2 regions of the Hymenobacter psoromatis genome follow, and region 1 is predicted to be linked to the other one. Evidence: riboswitches for the same ligand, from Rfam matches in the RefSeq annotation. Region 1 holds a riboswitch; the other holds the start of a gene.
The links. Region 1 has a riboswitch for cobalamin ahead of LC531_RS17090 (acyl-CoA thioesterase). Riboswitches for the same ligand answer to the same signal wherever they lie in the genome.
Positions count from the first base shown of each region.

Region 1 (7,791 bases):
GGCCGCTATTGTACTGCTGATACTAGGCGGGCTGGCCGGCCTGGCATTCGGCCAGAATATGCGCCGCCCTGGCCGCGGGCGGCGGCGCTCATACGCCGGCCCTACCCCCCCTGCCGAACCCGCTACCTCACCCGCCATGAACTCCCCGGAATATCGCAAGCTGCACCAGCAGAACCTGAATTTGAAAGCTGATTTGCGCCAGCTAAAAAAACAACTAGCCGATTTACAAGTACGCCTGCCGGGCGCGCCGCCTACCCCCCCGCCCGCCGTCGAAGCCGCGCCAGCCGCCGAGCTGACAGTGGAGGAGTTGGTGGGCGCGTCGGCTCCTACCCCCCCTTCGGCCACGCGCTACGGCCCGGTGCAGGAAACGCCCTTCGTGGAAGAGCGCAAGCTCGTGAACGCGCCCCTGCCCCAGCTCGCGCTGATGCTGACCGTGAACCCGCGCCAGCCCGACCAGGCCACCTTCACCCTCAACCCGCAGGTGGACCAGGTCCGCCTCATCGGCGACGGCCTCACGCGGCTACAAAAATTCTTCGACTACGACCCGCCGCTGGGCGGCCGCATCACGGCGGTAGCGGCCGTGCGGCCGGGCCGGCTACAACGTCAAGACTCCGGCTGGCAAGTGGTGGAGCGGGCGCGGCTGAGTATTAGCTAAGGAGAATTGCAAACCCACCTGTTCCGCCCGTCATTGCGAACGTAGCGCGGCAATCGCCCTAGGACGACACCCGAACGATTTCGTTCTGGAGCGATTGCCGCGCTACGCTCGCAATGACGGGCGGGGCCACTTCCAAGGATTTTACTCTAGCTTGCGCGCTATGGCCGCTATTCAAGTCGTTGAAATTATCCTCATTCTGGGGCTGATTTTCTGGCAGATTTCTGTTTTCATCCTCAATCGGCGGCTCATTCAGCGGGTGCAGTTCATGTACCCCGAAGGAGGCCAGCTGGGCGTGCAGGCTGTGGACGCCGCGACCGGCCGGCCGGCTGCCAACGGCGCGGGCACCCACACCTACGACGCCCTGACGGTGGGCCGCGCCAGCCCCGAATTCAGCGGCCTCATCAAGGACACCAACGATTATTTGTGGGCCAACAAGGGTGCAGCGGCCGATTTCAACACCCTGCGCGACATCTCGGAGCGCGAGGCCGACCTGCTCGACCAGGAGATTGACGCGCAGATTTCGACCCCGCTGTACCTGGGCCTGCTGGGCACTTTTCTGGGCGCCATTTTGGGATTGATTGCCTTGGTCAATCCGTTTGGCGACGCGCCCACGGCGGCGGGCGGCGCGTCGTTCAACAACGCCGACGTGACGCACTTTCTGGGCGGCATTCTCATCGCGATGAGCGGCAGCTTTACCGGCCTGCTGCTCACGCTGGCCAGCAACCAGCTGCTGAAATCGGCCCGCGCCACTCGCGACCGCCTCAAAAACGGCTATTACAATTTCCTGCAAAAGGCGCTCCTACCCCGCCTCAACTCGGACATGCAGGCCAGCATGAGCAATTTAAAGTCCGTGCTGGACACCTTTAATAATGACTTCTTCTCGAAGATTCAGGCTGACTTTTTCTCGAAAATCGCGGAGTTTACGCCGCTCATCAGCAGCATCACGGAGAATGTCAGCGTGCAGAAAAACTTCCTCGAAAAGCTGCAGCAGATTGGCTACACCGAGCTGGCGAATGCCACCATCAAGGTTTTTGATAGGGTAGATGAGAGCGCGGCTTCCTTCGAGAAATTTCTGGGCTACCAGCAGGCCCTGAACGTGGCCGTGAGCGAGGGTGCCAGCACGGCGCGCACCATTACGGCGCTACTCGACCGCCTCGGCAGCCTCGAAAAAGCCCTCGACCAGGTGCCCGGCTACCTAGCCCAGCACGACGCCCGCATTCGGGAGCAGGCGCAGTTTTTTGGCGAGCACCAGGCCATTTTGGCCAAAATTAGCCAGGGCGTAGGCCAGGCGTTGAGTGAAGACGCCGCCCAGATGAACCGCGTGCTGGCCCGCCGCCGCGACGAGTTTGAGGCCGAAGCCCAGTCCGCCCACGCGCAGTGGAGTGCCCACTTCCGGCAGCTCAACCAGGACAATGTGTACCAAAAAATAGTGGAGTACCTCTCACCCTTCCAGCAGCTGCCCGAGCAGCAGCAGCGGCTCAACCAGCTGCAGGAGGTGCAGGCGCTGCGCAGCGCCCAGGCCCTGCAAGCCTTGCAACAGCCGCTGGAGCAAAACCGCCGCATCCAGGAGGAGCTGCTACGCCAGACCGAGCGCACCAACGCGGTGCTCGAAAAGCTTACCAGCCGCAACTGGCTCCAGCGCATGGTGGGGTAGCAAGCGTGTAGAGACGCGACCCTTCGCGTCTCTGGGCGCGTGAACGATTGTGCGCTGAAAAGAGACGCGAAGGGTCGCGTCTCTACATTCCTTCCGCTATGAAGCAAAGCAAAGACTTTTTCTGGCCCAGCTACGTCGATTTGATGACGGCGCTGTTCCTGACTATGCTGGTGCTGTTCGTGCTGAGCTACAAGCTTTTCAACGACAAGCAGCAGGGCCTCATCGCGGCCAATGCCAAGCTGGAAGTGCAGCTCAAGGAAAAGAAAAAACTAGACGAGATAAAGGAAGCGCTCAAACGGCTCGACAACTCGCGCTATTTCACTTATAACAAGGGCTATAAGCGCTATGAGTTGAACTTCGACGTGCTGTTTCAGCCCGGCCGCTACGACTTGCCGGCGGCGGCGCGGCAGCCGCTCATCGAGGCCGGGCAGTTCCTGCTGCGCCAAGTGCAGAGCTTGCGCAACGACGGCATTCAGTACCTCGTCATCATCGAGGGTAGGGCGGCGATGAACCCCAACTTTCCGCTCGATGCCCCGCAAAACGCCGACCAGCAGGCCGCGCGCGAGCTGAGCTACAACCGGGCGCTGGCCGTGGTGTATTTGTGGCAACAGGCTGGCATTCAGTTTCCGAAGAATATTGAGGTAATTCCGGCGGGCAGCGGCTACCGGGGCGCGGGGCGCTACAGCGGCTACGCCAAGGAGCAACTCAACAAGCGCTTCATCATCCAGATTCAGCCCAAAATCGGCTCGCTCGATGCCCAGCCCCTACCCCCGCGCTAGCCGTATAGCCGGCTATGCACCTCCTCCTGCGCTTTCCGGTGGCCCAGCCGCCCGCCGCGGTCCTGGCCGGCTTCACCCGCGAGCTATTCGTGGCCTTGGCCCCGCCGTTTCCGAAGTTTCACCTCATCCGCTACGACGGCAATAACACCGGCGATACGGTTATTATCGAGCTGCAAGTGGGCCCCAAGCGCTGGCGCTGGACTTCGCTCATCACGGATAATGGCGCGCTGCCCGATGGCACCCACTACTTCGTGGATGAGGGCAAAATCTTGCCCGCGCCGCTGCGGCAGTGGCGGCACCGCCACCTCATCGAGCCCGCGCCGGGGGGTAGGGGCAGCGTCATTGTGGAGGATATTCATTTCAGCACCGGCCGCCGCTGGCTCGACTGGCTGATTCGGCCAGCCCTGTGGGCGCAGTTCAAGCTGCGCGGGCCGGTGTACCGGCGTTGGTTTAGGTAATGCATACTGTAAAAAAGGTCATCATGCAGACCGCAGGGTCGCCTCTCGCTCGCCTCGTTGAATGAAGCGGGCGAGAGGCGACCCTGCGGTCTGCATGACGACCTTTGTGCCCCGCAATTCATAATTAGTAGCCATGCCTACCACCGTCGTCCTCAAAAACGGAAAAGACCACTCCCTGCGCCGCCGCCATCCCTGGGTTTTTTCGGGGGCCATTACCCGCGCGGTGGGCGAGCCGCAGGAAGGCGAGGCGGTGCGCGTCGAAACCCAATCGGGCGAAGTGCTGGGGGTAGGGCACTACTCGGGCAGCGGCTCCATCGCGGTGCGGATGCTGGATTTTGGGCCGGAAGCCGAACTCCCTACACCTGATTTTTGGGTGAAGCGCCTGACCAACGCCTACGCGCTGCGCCAGCGCCTGGGCCTCACGGGCACGGCCGATACCAACGTTTTTCGCCTCGTGCACGCCGAGGGCGACGGCCTGCCGGGCCTCATCATCGACGTGTATGGCGATGTGGCCGTGGTGCAGGCGCACAGCGTGGGCATGTACCGCGCCCGCCCCGAAATAGCTGACGCCCTGAAAGTTGTGTTTGGTGATAAGCTGCGCGCCATCTACGACAAGAGCGCCGAAACCACGCCCGGCCACGCCGTGGGCGACAACAAGAACGGCTACCTCTTCGGCGCGAGCACCGGCGCGGAGCACCTGGTGCACGAAAACGGCCACCAGTTTGCCGTGGACTGGGAGACGGGCCAGAAAACCGGCTTCTTCATCGACCAGCGCGACAACCGCGCCCTGCTGGCCCGCTACTCGGCCGGCCGCCGCGTGCTCAACACGTTTTGCTACACCGGCGGCTTCTCGGTGTATGCCCTGGAGGCCGGTGCCGAGCTGGTGCATTCCGTCGATAGCAGTAAGAAGGCCATTGCCTTAACCGAGCGCAATGCCGAGCTTTCGCACCACGCCGACCGCCACGCCGCCTACCCCGACGACGTGCTCACGTTCCTCAAAAGCCACTCGGCCGAGTACGACCTGCTGGTGCTCGACCCGCCCGCTTTTGCCAAGCACCAGAGCGCCCGCCACGCCGCCCTCATGGGATACAAGCGCCTGAATGCGGCCGGCATTGCGCACCTCGCGCCGGGCGGGTTGCTCTTCACGTTCTCGTGCTCGCAAGTCGTTAGTCCCGAGTTGTTTGAGGGCGCGGTGCTGGCCGCCGCCATCGAAGCCGGGCGGCCGGCGCGCATCCTGCACCGCCTCACGCAGCCCGCCGACCACCCGGTGAGCCTCTTTCACCCCGAAGGTGCGTACTTGAAGGGCCTCGTGCTGGCGGTAGAGTAGTAGCGCGGACTCTGCGAGTCCGCGCTACACTGGCCGGATGGGGGTAGGTCGCCGGTTCTCGTCCACGGCCACGAAAGTGAAGGAGCCGGTCACGGCCAGCAGACGGTCCTCGGAGTACATCTGCTCCACAAATAATTCGACCCGCACTTGCAGGCTGGTGGTGCCCACGCGCACCACGTTGCCGATGAGCTCGACCAGCGTGCCGCCTGGAATAGGATGCGTAAAATCCACTTTATCAGAGGATACCGTTACCATTTTGAGGCGCGAGAAGCGGGTGGCCGTGATGAAGGCCACCTCGTCCATCAGGTGCAGGGTGGCGCCGCCGAACAGCGTGTCGTAATGGTTGACAGTATTCGGGAAAACGGCTTTGAAGATGCGCGTTTCGGCGCGGGCAATCTGGTCGGCGAGGGCTGGCATGGGGGGTAGGGATAAAGGGAAAGTCACGGCGCGCCGCGCTACGTTTCCCTACCCCCTCTTTTCCTTTTAAAGCCCTCATTCAGACCTAGCTACGCCCGCCCCGGCGGCCGCGCACGCGCAACAGCCGGCCGCCGGCGTGCCAAACCTGATGCGGAACCCCAAAGCGCGGAGGTGGCATCAAATGGCGGCCGGCAGGTCTCCTGACTCTGTGCCGGCCGGCAGCCCGTCCTTCTCAGCCGGCCCGGGGGCCCGCCAATGGAACACGAGGAGCTGCGGCCACGAAGGCACTTACAGTAGCGCGTCTGTGCGGGAGTTGCACCCGCTTCCCTTTTCATTCCGGCTCCTCACGAGGAAAAACCGAAAACCGGCCGCTGGTTGATTTCTTGAAAAATCGTAGCAGCAGTAAACCGCCGCGAAGGTAGCGCGTATTTTCGGCGGGCCGGGCCAAACTTATCCCCCGGCCGTGGTGGTTAAAGACTTAGTGTTTACGAAAAAGAAAACTTTCTCCCCGCGCCAGCCCGTGGCCATTATCGGGGCGGGCGTGGCCGGGCTGGCCGCCGCGGCGCGGCTGGCGGTGGCCGGGCACCCGGTCACGGTATTTGAGGCCAGCGGCTCGTTTGGGGGCAAAATGCACCAGTTCAGCCTGCCCGGCGGCTACCGCTTTGATGCTGGGCCGTCGCTGTTCACGCTGCCACAGCTGGTGGACGACGTGTTTCGGCTGGCCCACCGCGACCCGGCCGACTACTTCCGCTACGAGCGCCTCGACCCCATCACCAACTACTTTTTTGCCGATGGCACGCGCCTCACCGCCTGGGCCGACGCGCCCAAATTCGCGGCCGAAGTGGAGCAGAAGCTAGGCGTGCCGGCGGCGGCCGTGGCGCAGTTTCTGATGCGCAGCGGCCGGGCCTACGACGCCACAGCGGGCACTTTTTTGCATAAGTCACTGCACAAAGCCAGTACCTATTTCAGCGCCGAAACGCTAAAAGCGGTGGCCGCCCTACCCTCCCTCGGCCTCACGGGCACCATGCACGCGCGCCACTCAACAGCCTTTGGCCAGGATGCGCGCCTGGTGCAACTCTTTGACCGGTACGCTACTTACAACGGATCCGACCCGTACCAGGCACCGGCCACGCTCTCGCTCATTCCGCACCTAGAGCACGGCATCGGCGCGTTTTACCCCGAGGGCGGCATCTACGCCATTGCCAGCAGCCTGCACCGGCTGGGCGCGGAGTTTGGGGTGAAATTTAGATTTAATGAGCCGGTGCGAGAGATTTTGACGGCCGGCGACCTTATTACCGGCGTGCGCACCGACCAAGATGTATATGACTTCGGCTTGGTGGTCAGTAACATGGACGTAGTGCCGACGTATCGCCGCCTCCTACCCCACCAGCCTGCGCCGGAGCGCACCCTGGGCCAGCCGCGCTCGTCGTCGGCACTGATTTTTTATTGGGGGGTAGGGCGCGAATTTTCCGAGCTGGATTTGCACAACATCTTTTTCTCGGCTGATTACAAGGCGGAGTTCGACGCGATTTTCCAGGAGAAAACCGTGGCCGACGACGTAACGGTGTACGTCAACATCACGAGCAAGAAAACGCCCACCGACGCGCCGCCCGGCCACGAAAACTGGTTTGTGATGGTGAACGTGCCCCACGACGAGGGCCAGGACTGGGCCGCCCTCACGGCCCACACGCGCCGCGTGGTGCTGGCCAAGCTCAATCGGGCATTGAATATTGATTTAGAGCCGCTTATTCAAGCCGAAAAAGTGTGGACGCCGCCCGGCATCGCAGCCGATACGTCGTCGTTTGGAGGTGCTTTGTATGGCAGCTCCAGCAACAACGCGCTGGCGGCTTTTTTGCGGCATCCTAATTTTTCGGGCCGGCTGGCGGGGCTGTACTTTTGCGGCGGCTCGGTGCATCCGGGCGGCGGCATTCCGCTGTGTTTACTTTCGGCCAAAATTGTCGCCGAGCTAATTACTAAATAAGTTAAGAGTTAAGAGTTAAGAGTTAGGAGTTGAAAAAAGTGGCTAGCCGAAGCAACCATCTTCAACCCTTAACTCTTAACCTTTACCTTTTAACTCCTCAAAATGGAGTTATCGAACGTATCCGCGCCGGCGGCTTCCTCTACCCGGCTGCGCCTAGCGCAAGGCTTGATAGTGCTGTTTCATATCACGGGCTTTCTGGGGCTGGCGTTCAGCCAGGACAAGGCCTTTTATTTGAAATATACGCCCCTCACGCTGCTATTATCAGCGGGGCTGCTGGCGGCGTTTCAGCTGGAGCGCGGCCTGTTATTTTGGCTATTTGTAATGCAGGCATTCTTGCTGGGCATGGTGGCCGAGGTGGTGGGAACCAACACGGGCTTGCTGTTTGGACACTATACCTACGGGGCCACGCTGGGGCCGCAGTATATGGGCGCACCCTGGCTTATCGGGCTCAACTGGGTGATTACCACCTACCTGGCGGGCATACTGGCGGCCTACCTGCCACTGCCCTGGTGGGGGCGGG
Region 1 covers NZ_JAIFAG010000001.1:3,972,911-3,980,701, forward strand. The annotation lists gene LC531_RS17065 (hypothetical protein) at 1-655, shown strand, start outside; gene LC531_RS17070 (hypothetical protein) at 816-2,309, shown strand; gene LC531_RS17075 (OmpA family protein) at 2,408-3,088, shown strand; gene LC531_RS17080 (SRPBCC family protein) at 3,103-3,546, shown strand; gene LC531_RS17085 (class I SAM-dependent rRNA methyltransferase) at 3,680-4,873, shown strand; gene LC531_RS17090 (acyl-CoA thioesterase) at 4,898-5,290, opposite strand; cobalamin riboswitch at 5,464-5,674, opposite strand; gene crtD (1-hydroxycarotenoid 3,4-desaturase CrtD) at 5,757-7,271, shown strand; gene LC531_RS17100 (carotenoid biosynthesis protein) at 7,374-7,791, shown strand, end outside.

Region 2 (7,791 bases), 320 kb from region 1:
GTGGTTTTGCTGCACGCCCAGCAGCGCCCGCAGCTCGCCCGGCCCGAAGCGCGCCTCCGTGGTGCCAAACGCCCGGTAGTGCCGGATGCGCTGGCTCAGGTCGCTGATGCCGTAGCTTTTCAGCTCGTGCTCGCTCACAATGGGGCGGTCCTTAATAGCGTCTTTATCCGCCTCAAACACCTGGCGAGTAAAGCGCCGGCTCAGCGAGTCGCGGCTGCCATCCGGGATTCCCTGGCGGTCATCGAAGGTGGTCAGCCACAGGTGCGCGCCGCCCCACTGCTTCTGCACGCCCACCATGCCGGTCAGCTGCAGCTCCCGGAAGCCCGTGTTGTACACCAGCCCGTCCACGGGGTTGCTGTAGTTATGGGCCTGGCGGCGGCTGGCGCGCACCAGCGTTTGGAAGCCGTTTTTCTGGTAGCTGAAAGCCAGCGAGTTACCAATCATGCCATTCACGCCCTGGTATTCGGCCAGCGCCTCGCCGTGCACCTCGCCTTCGGGCCCGCGGGGCAGGCCCGGAATCAGGTTTACTACCCCCGCCACGGCATCGGAGCCGTAGAGCAGGCTGGCCGGGCCTTTCACCACTTCCACGCGGTCCACGATGTAGCCGTCTACCTCAATGCCGTGCTCATCGCCCCACTGCTGGCCTTCCTGGCGCAGGCCGTTGAACATGGTCAGCACCCGGTTGTAGCCCAGCCCCCGAATGAAGGGCTTGCTGATATTGGGCCCCGTGGTCACGGCGCTCAGGCCCGGAATGCCCCGCACCGCCGCGTCAATGGCATTGGAGTTGGCGTTGAGGCGAATTTCCTTTTGCGACATGGCCGAGATGGGCACCGGCGAGCGCCGGATTTCGGTGGCCCGGCCCACGCCGGTCACCACCACTTCGGCCAAAGCTTTTCCTTCGGATGCGAGCCTGATAACTAACGACTTATCAGTTGGTAGCGTGACCGTGGGGGTAGCCGTGGCGTAGCCTACGGCGCTCACTTGCAGTTTTTGGGGGCCGGCTGGCAGGTTGGGCAGCGTGAAGCGCCCGTTTTCATCGGCCGTGGCACCTTGGGTCAGGGCCGGTACGGCTACGCTGGCAAAGGGCACCGGCCGCCCTTGGGAGTCCAGCACCAGCCCGCGCAAAGGCGTCTGGGCACGGACTAAAAACGGGATAAAGAACAGAAAGAGAAGAAGTTGTTTCATCTGATTAATCAATTAAAAAAGGCATGGCAAAGCCGGCAACGGCTGAAGAGCCGCTTGAAAAAAGAATCCGGGTTGGAAGGAAAGTGAGGGGTAGGGGCTACCCGCAACCGGCACCAGGGGGTAGGGCCGGTCAGCTCCGGCCCAGCCGGGCCACGAGGGTCAACTAAATGCGTAAGCTTTTATGCCATAAGTAGTTGTAGGCTACCTAATCAGGTTGGGCAGGGCAACACTGTTCCCGTCCCTGCATCCGATTGGGTTGCAGCGGCCGTAAAGCAGGAAAAAGGTGGTAATCAGCAGCCTAACCGAAGGGACTGCGCGGCCGGCTATTCATTGCCGGCAAACGTCTGATAAAGCAGAAAACCGTTCAATACCAAGATGATACCGGCCACTACCCAGGCCGTGATGCGCAGCCAGGGCCGGTTCACGAACACGCCCATCTTGAGCTTGTCATTCGTAAAAAGTACCAGCGGAATAACGGCAAACGAGAGCTGCAATGACAGGATAACCTGGCTAAGCACCAGCAGCTGGCCGGTGCCTTTTTCGCCGTAGTAGAGCGCCACGATAAAGGCTGGCACCACGGCCAGCAGCCGCGTGACCAGCCGCCGCAGCCAGGGCCGCAGCTTGATGTGCAGAAAACCCTCCATCACCACCTGCCCGGCCAGCGTGCCGGTGAGCGTCGAGCTTTGGCCCGAGGCTAGCAGCGCAATGGCAAACACTACGCTGGCCGCGCTCGCGCCGAGCACCGGTGTCAGCAGTTTGTGGGCGTCGGCAATGTCGGCTACGTCGTCGTAGCCTTTGCCGTGGAAGGCGGCGGCGGCTGTGACGAGGATGGCCGCGTTCACGAAAAACGCCAGTGCCAGCGCCGTAGTCGAGTCGATAGTGGCAAACTTGATGGCCGAGCGCTTGCCCGTTTCGGTGGGCTCAATCTGGCGCACCTGCACGATGGCCGAATGCAGGTACAGGTTATGCGGCATCACGGTAGCGCCCAGAATGCCGATGGCCACGTAGAGCATGGCCGGGTTGCTGACTATCTGTGGCTGCGGCACCAGCCCGCCGGCCAGTCCCAGCCAGTCGGGGTGCGAGGCGATAATCTCGTAGAGAAAACAAACGAAGATGGTGAAAATCAGCGCCATCACGATGCTCTCAATCACCCGGAAGCCCTTGCTTTGCAGCACCAGTATCAGCAGCACATCCAGGGTGGTGAGGGCGATGCCCCAGGTAATGGGCAGCCCAAAGAGCAGGTTAAAGGCAATGGCCGAGCCGATGACTTCGGCCAGGTCGCAGGCGGCAATGGCAATTTCGCAGAGCACCCACAGCACCATGGCCACGGGCTTGGAGTAGTGGTCGCGGCAGGCCTGGGCCAGGTCGCGGCCGGTTACTACCCCCAGCTTCACGGCCAAGTGCTGCAAGAGCATGGCAAACAGATTACTAAGCAGCACTACGCTCAGCAGCGTGTAGCCAAACCTGGCCCCGCCCGCAATGTCGGTGGCCCAATTGCCGGGGTCCATGTAGCCCACCGATACCAGCAGCCCCGGCCCCCAGTAGGCCCGAAATTTTTGCCAGAAAGAAGCGCCTTCTCCCGGCACCGTGATGCTGCCGTGCACCTCGCTCAGCGAGATGCCGCGGCGGGGGTGGCGCCAGCCCGGCTCGGGCACAGCAGACACAGCATCAGCAACGGGGGTAGCAACGATTGGGGACACGGAATGAGGAGGTAGCGGCTGCAAAGGTAGTATATTTTTTAGACTAACCTAAAAATAATTTTAAAGCTGTCTAAATACTCCTTTTTGCCCGAAAAAGTTGCGGGCTTATAGGGTGGGATTTAGCCGGCCGGCGTTGGTAGCCGGCCGGCTAAATCCCACCCTATAAGCCCATCGGGCCGCCGTGCCGACCTTTGCGCGCCCAACCTGCCTTTTATGTCCGCTTCGCCTGGCCTCAAGCGCCGCCTGGGTCTGCTCTCGCTGGTCGTGAGCATCGTCTTGGTGCTCACTAAGTTCTACGCCTACCGCCTCACCTTATCCCAGGTAGTGCTCACGGATGCGCTGGAGAGCATTATCAATGTGTTTACCAGCGGTTTTGCGCTCTACAGCCTCTACCTGGCTGACCTGCCCAAGGACGAAAACCACCCCTACGGCCACGGCAAAATCGAGTATTTGTCGGTGGGCTTCGAGGGCGCGCTGATTTTTATCGCCGGCATATTTATCCTGTACAGCGCCACGCTAAGCTTTCTGCACCCGCACCCGGTGGCGCGGCCCGACTGGGGCGTGGCGCTACTGGCGGGCACGGCGGTGGTCAATTTTGGGCTGGGCATGTGGCTGGTGCGGGCCGGGCGGCGGGTGCAGTCGGTGGCGCTGGCGGGCGATGGCCAGCACCTCTACCTCGACGCGCTCACGAGCATCGTGTCGTCGGCGGCGCTGGTGCTGGTGCAGCTCACGGGCATCATCCGCTTCGACGCGGGCGCGGCGCTGGCGCTGGGCGCTTTTATCTTATTCAATGGCTACCAGCTGGTCCGAAGCTCCGTATCGGGCCTCATGGATGAGAGCGACCTCTCGACCGTGGCCGAGGTAATCGCCGAATTGCAGCGCCTGCGCCGACCCTGCTGGATAGATGTGCACAACCTGCGCGTGCAGCGCTACGGCGCTAATCTGCACATCGACTGCCACATGCAGATGCCCTATTACCTCTCGCTGGAAAAAGTCCACACCGAAATCCACGAAGTAGAAGAGCTGATTCGGGCGCGTTTCGCGGCCGTGGAAATTGAAATGTTCGTGCACGCCGACCCGTGCTCCTTCGCCGCTTGCTCCTTGTGCCACATGCCCGACTGCCCCGTGCGCCGCCACGCTTTCGAGCGCGAAATCGAGTGGGATATCCACAACGCCGTGAAAGACGAGCGGCACCATTTGGCGAAATAGTGAGGTGGTGAGCAATGAGTAAAAAGAACGTCATGCTGAGCTTGTCGAAGCATGACGTTCTTTTTACTCATTGCTCACCACCTCACTATTTCGCCGGGCTGGTCCACTTGCTGTCCTTCAGGCGGAAGCGCCAGGGGAGGGCCACGGCTTTCGCTCCAGCGTAGTCGAGGCCCACGCGGGAGCTGGCAATAATATTCCCCTCTTCCACAACTTCGCCCGCGTCTTCTAGCCAGATGCGGGGGCCGGTGAGCAGTTCGCCGTTGAGGGCGGGCGTGAGGCCCAACGCCTGGCTGAGCACGCCGGGGCCGGCGGTGAGGTTGTGGGCCAGCTTGGGCAGGCCGCGGCGGCGCAGCATAACGTTCTGGCCCTCCAGCGGCTCGATGGCGCGGATAAGCACCGCGTCGGGGTGCTCCGCGTCGTGGGTAGTGATATTGAAAAGCGTGTGGACCCGGTACACGGTGTAGAGATAGGCGTGGCCGCCGGGCTGGTACAGGGCCTGCGCCTGCCGGGCCTTGCGCTGCAAATGCAGCGTGATGCTGGGGTCGCCCTCGTGCCGGTAGGCTTCGGTTTCGACGATGCGGCCGGTAGTTAATTCATTATCAATACGCGTGCAAACGCGCTTACCCAGCAGCTCGCGGGCAATGGTGAGCACGTCGGGGCGCTGGTAGAATTCGGGGGGTAGGAAATTTGTCATGGCGAGCGTAACGAAGGGGAGCGCGGCCATCGCACCCGAACGAGTCGCCCAGGTATCGTTCGGGTGCGATGGCCACGCTCCCCTTCGTTACGCTCGCCATGACGAACGGTTCCCTACCCCCTACCTTTGCGCCCGCCACGGTGACCAGACTCCTACCCACGGAGCGAGGTTGAAAAGGGAATCCGGTTCAAAGCCGGAGCTGTCCCCGCAACTGTACGCGCTACATCGGGGTGGGCACCCCACGCCACTGCTGGTTTTGGTTATCCCTTGATAACCAGGCTGGTGGGAAGGCCGCCCACCCGGCAGCGCAAGCCAGGAGACCTGCCAGGGCATTCACAGGTTCAGCGCGCGCGGAGGACGCGCGGAGAACGAGCATCCCTACCCCACCCCGGCTTCGCGGCCGGGGGCAGGCGGGGGCGCTTGGCCTCAGCCCCGACGGGGGTTTCCGGTTTCGGCCGGGAATTTTGACGGGGTTTTGGACTGAATTTTCGCCAGAAAATTTAGTTCGTGTTGGTTTTCAAGTTTTTAGCACAATTCTTTTTTGACCTTTCGGGCCGGGGGCGCGGCTGTGCCCTGGCGGCGCTGCTGGCCGCCGGCCCCGCCGCGCACGCCCAAACCACGCCCGGCCGCCCTACCCCCCCCGCCCGGCCCGATACGCTCACGACCCGCGCCCACCGGCTGCCCGAGGCGCGGGTGCGCGCCGTGCGGCCCAGCCGCTTCGCGGTGGGCACCACGCGGTGGACCGTGGACTCGCTGGCCCTCAGCCAGTACCGCAGCGGCACCGTGGCCGACGTGCTGCAAGCCCGCACGCCGGCCTACATCAAAAACTACGGGCCGGGGCAGCTGGCGTCCATCAGCCTGCGGGGCACGGCGGCGCGCCACACGGCCGTGCTCTGGAATGGCTTCAATATCAACCTGCCCACGCTGGGCGAGGCTGATTTTAACTTACTGCCGCTGAATGGCTTGCGCGAGGTGGTGGTGCAGCCCGGCCCGGCCGCCGCGCTCTACGGCAACGGGGCCATCGGTGGCACGGTGCTGCTCGATACGCAGGCCGATTTTCACCCTACCCCCCTGCGCGCTACTGCCCAGGCCGATGCCGGGGCCTGGGGTCTGCGCGCCGGCAGCGCTACGGCCCAGGCGGCGGGCGGCCGGGCGGCGTTTCGGGCCGCCGCCAGCTACCGCCAAGCCGATAATAATTATCCCTACCTCAACCCCGAAATAACCGGCCTAGTACGCCGCTACGCCCAAAACGCCGCCCTGCTGCACCAGTGGAGCCTCAGCCAGGACCTGACCCTGCGCCTGGGCCCGGCCGGCGAGCTGACGGCCGGCACCTGGCTCACGGATGCGGACCGCGAGATTCAACTCGCGGCCGGCGCGGCCAACGACCACGCCCGCGAGCGCGACCAGAGCCGCCGCCTGCTGCTGGGCTACCGCCAGGTATTACGCCACGGCGGCCAGTGGGCGGTGCGCGCCGCGTGGTTCGATGACGTGCTGAACTACGCTTCCGACCAGGTGGCGCGCAGCAACTCGGACGTGAAGACGAACCAGGTGCAGGCCGAGTACACGCGCCCGCTGGGCCAGCGCGGCACCCTGCGCCTGGGGGCCGAGGCGCAGCACTTTGCCGCCCTGGCCGATGGCTACGGCGGCACCATCAGCGAAAACCGCAGCGCGGCCTTCGCCCTGCTGCGCTTCGACCCGCGCCCTACCCTGCACCTCACGGCCAACCTGCGCCAGGCGCTGCTGCCGGCCGGCTTCGCGCCTTTAACTCCCACTTTAGGAGCCGAGTGGACGATTTTCTCCCAGGAAAAATTCAGCCCCGATTCTATCCCTCATTTACTCACTTCCTCCCCTACTCACTTACTGACCGCCAAAGCTAACCTAGCCCGCACCTACCGCGCCCCGACCCTGAACGAGCGCTATTACCGGCCCGGCGGCAACCCCAACCTACGGCCCGAAAACGGCTGGGGCGGCGAGGCCGGCCTCAGCTACCAGCGCCCGCTGAGCCGCGTGGCTACTCTCACCAGCGAGTTGACGGCTTACTCCCAAACCGTGAATGAGTGGGTGCAGTGGCTGCCCGACGCGCGCGGCATCTACAGCCCGCGCAACCTGCGCCAGGTACGCAGCCAGGGCCTCGAAGCGGCCGTGGGCCTGCGCGCCAGCCGGGGCCGCTACGCCGCGCACGGCCGCGCCAGCTACGCCTTCACCTCGACCCAGAAAACCCAGGGCGCGGCCGACGACCCCGACCCCACCGGCCGGCAGCTGGCCTTCGTGCCGCTGCACCAAGTGGCCCTGACCCTGGACCAGACGCTGGGGCCCTGGCAGCTGGGCACCACCCTGGGCCGCACCGGGCTGGTGTATGCCGACAACTCGGGCACGGGCTACCTGCCGGCTTTCTGGCCGCTGGCGGCCACGGCGGGCTATACGTTGCGCCGGGCGGGTGGGCCGCTGGCCTTCACGGTGCTGGTGCAGGGTAGCAACCTACTCAACCTCAGCTACTACACCTACTCGGCGCGGCCGGCCCCGCCGCGGGCGCTGCTGGCCAGCCTGCGCGTGGGCTGGCGGTGAGTTTTTGAGCGACTGGCTAGTAGCGAGGTCTTGAAAGCGGAACCTGGCTGCTAGCTTTTCTTCTGGAAGTCAGTCTATTACGTCTGAAATGAAACAGTCTATTGTTTGACAAACCCAATAATAAATCCTTTTACCCTTTCCTTTTTTAGATGAAAAACCCGTTCTCTGCTTACTTCCGCCCGGCGTTGGCGCTGGCTTTTAGCGGCTTGCTGCTGGCGAGCTGCGAATCGAAAAACAATAATGTGACCCCTACCCCCTCCGCTGGCCCCGGTACCAACGTGTACGTGACGAACGAGGGAGGCTATGGCAAGTCCACGGCTTCGGTGACGCTTTTTGATAAGACGGCAGCCAAGGTGTCGGCCCCCGATATTTTCCAGGCCGCCAACGCCCGGGCGCTGGGCGACGTGGCGCAGTCCATGACCATTTATAACAACTTTG
Region 2 covers NZ_JAIFAG010000001.1:4,292,128-4,299,918, reverse strand. The annotation lists gene LC531_RS18555 (TonB-dependent receptor) at 1-1,185, opposite strand, end outside; gene LC531_RS18550 (Nramp family divalent metal transporter) at 1,509-2,885, opposite strand; gene LC531_RS18545 (cation diffusion facilitator family transporter) at 3,099-4,094, shown strand; gene LC531_RS18540 (DNA-3-methyladenine glycosylase) at 4,180-4,818, opposite strand; cobalamin riboswitch at 4,910-5,131, shown strand; gene LC531_RS18535 (TonB-dependent receptor plug domain-containing protein) at 5,296-7,353, shown strand; gene LC531_RS18530 (DUF5074 domain-containing protein) at 7,503-7,791, shown strand, end outside.
Region 2: it holds a riboswitch for cobalamin, as region 1 does, so the genes downstream of both, LC531_RS18535 (TonB-dependent receptor plug domain-containing protein) here and LC531_RS17090 (acyl-CoA thioesterase) in region 1, are expected to answer to the same signal.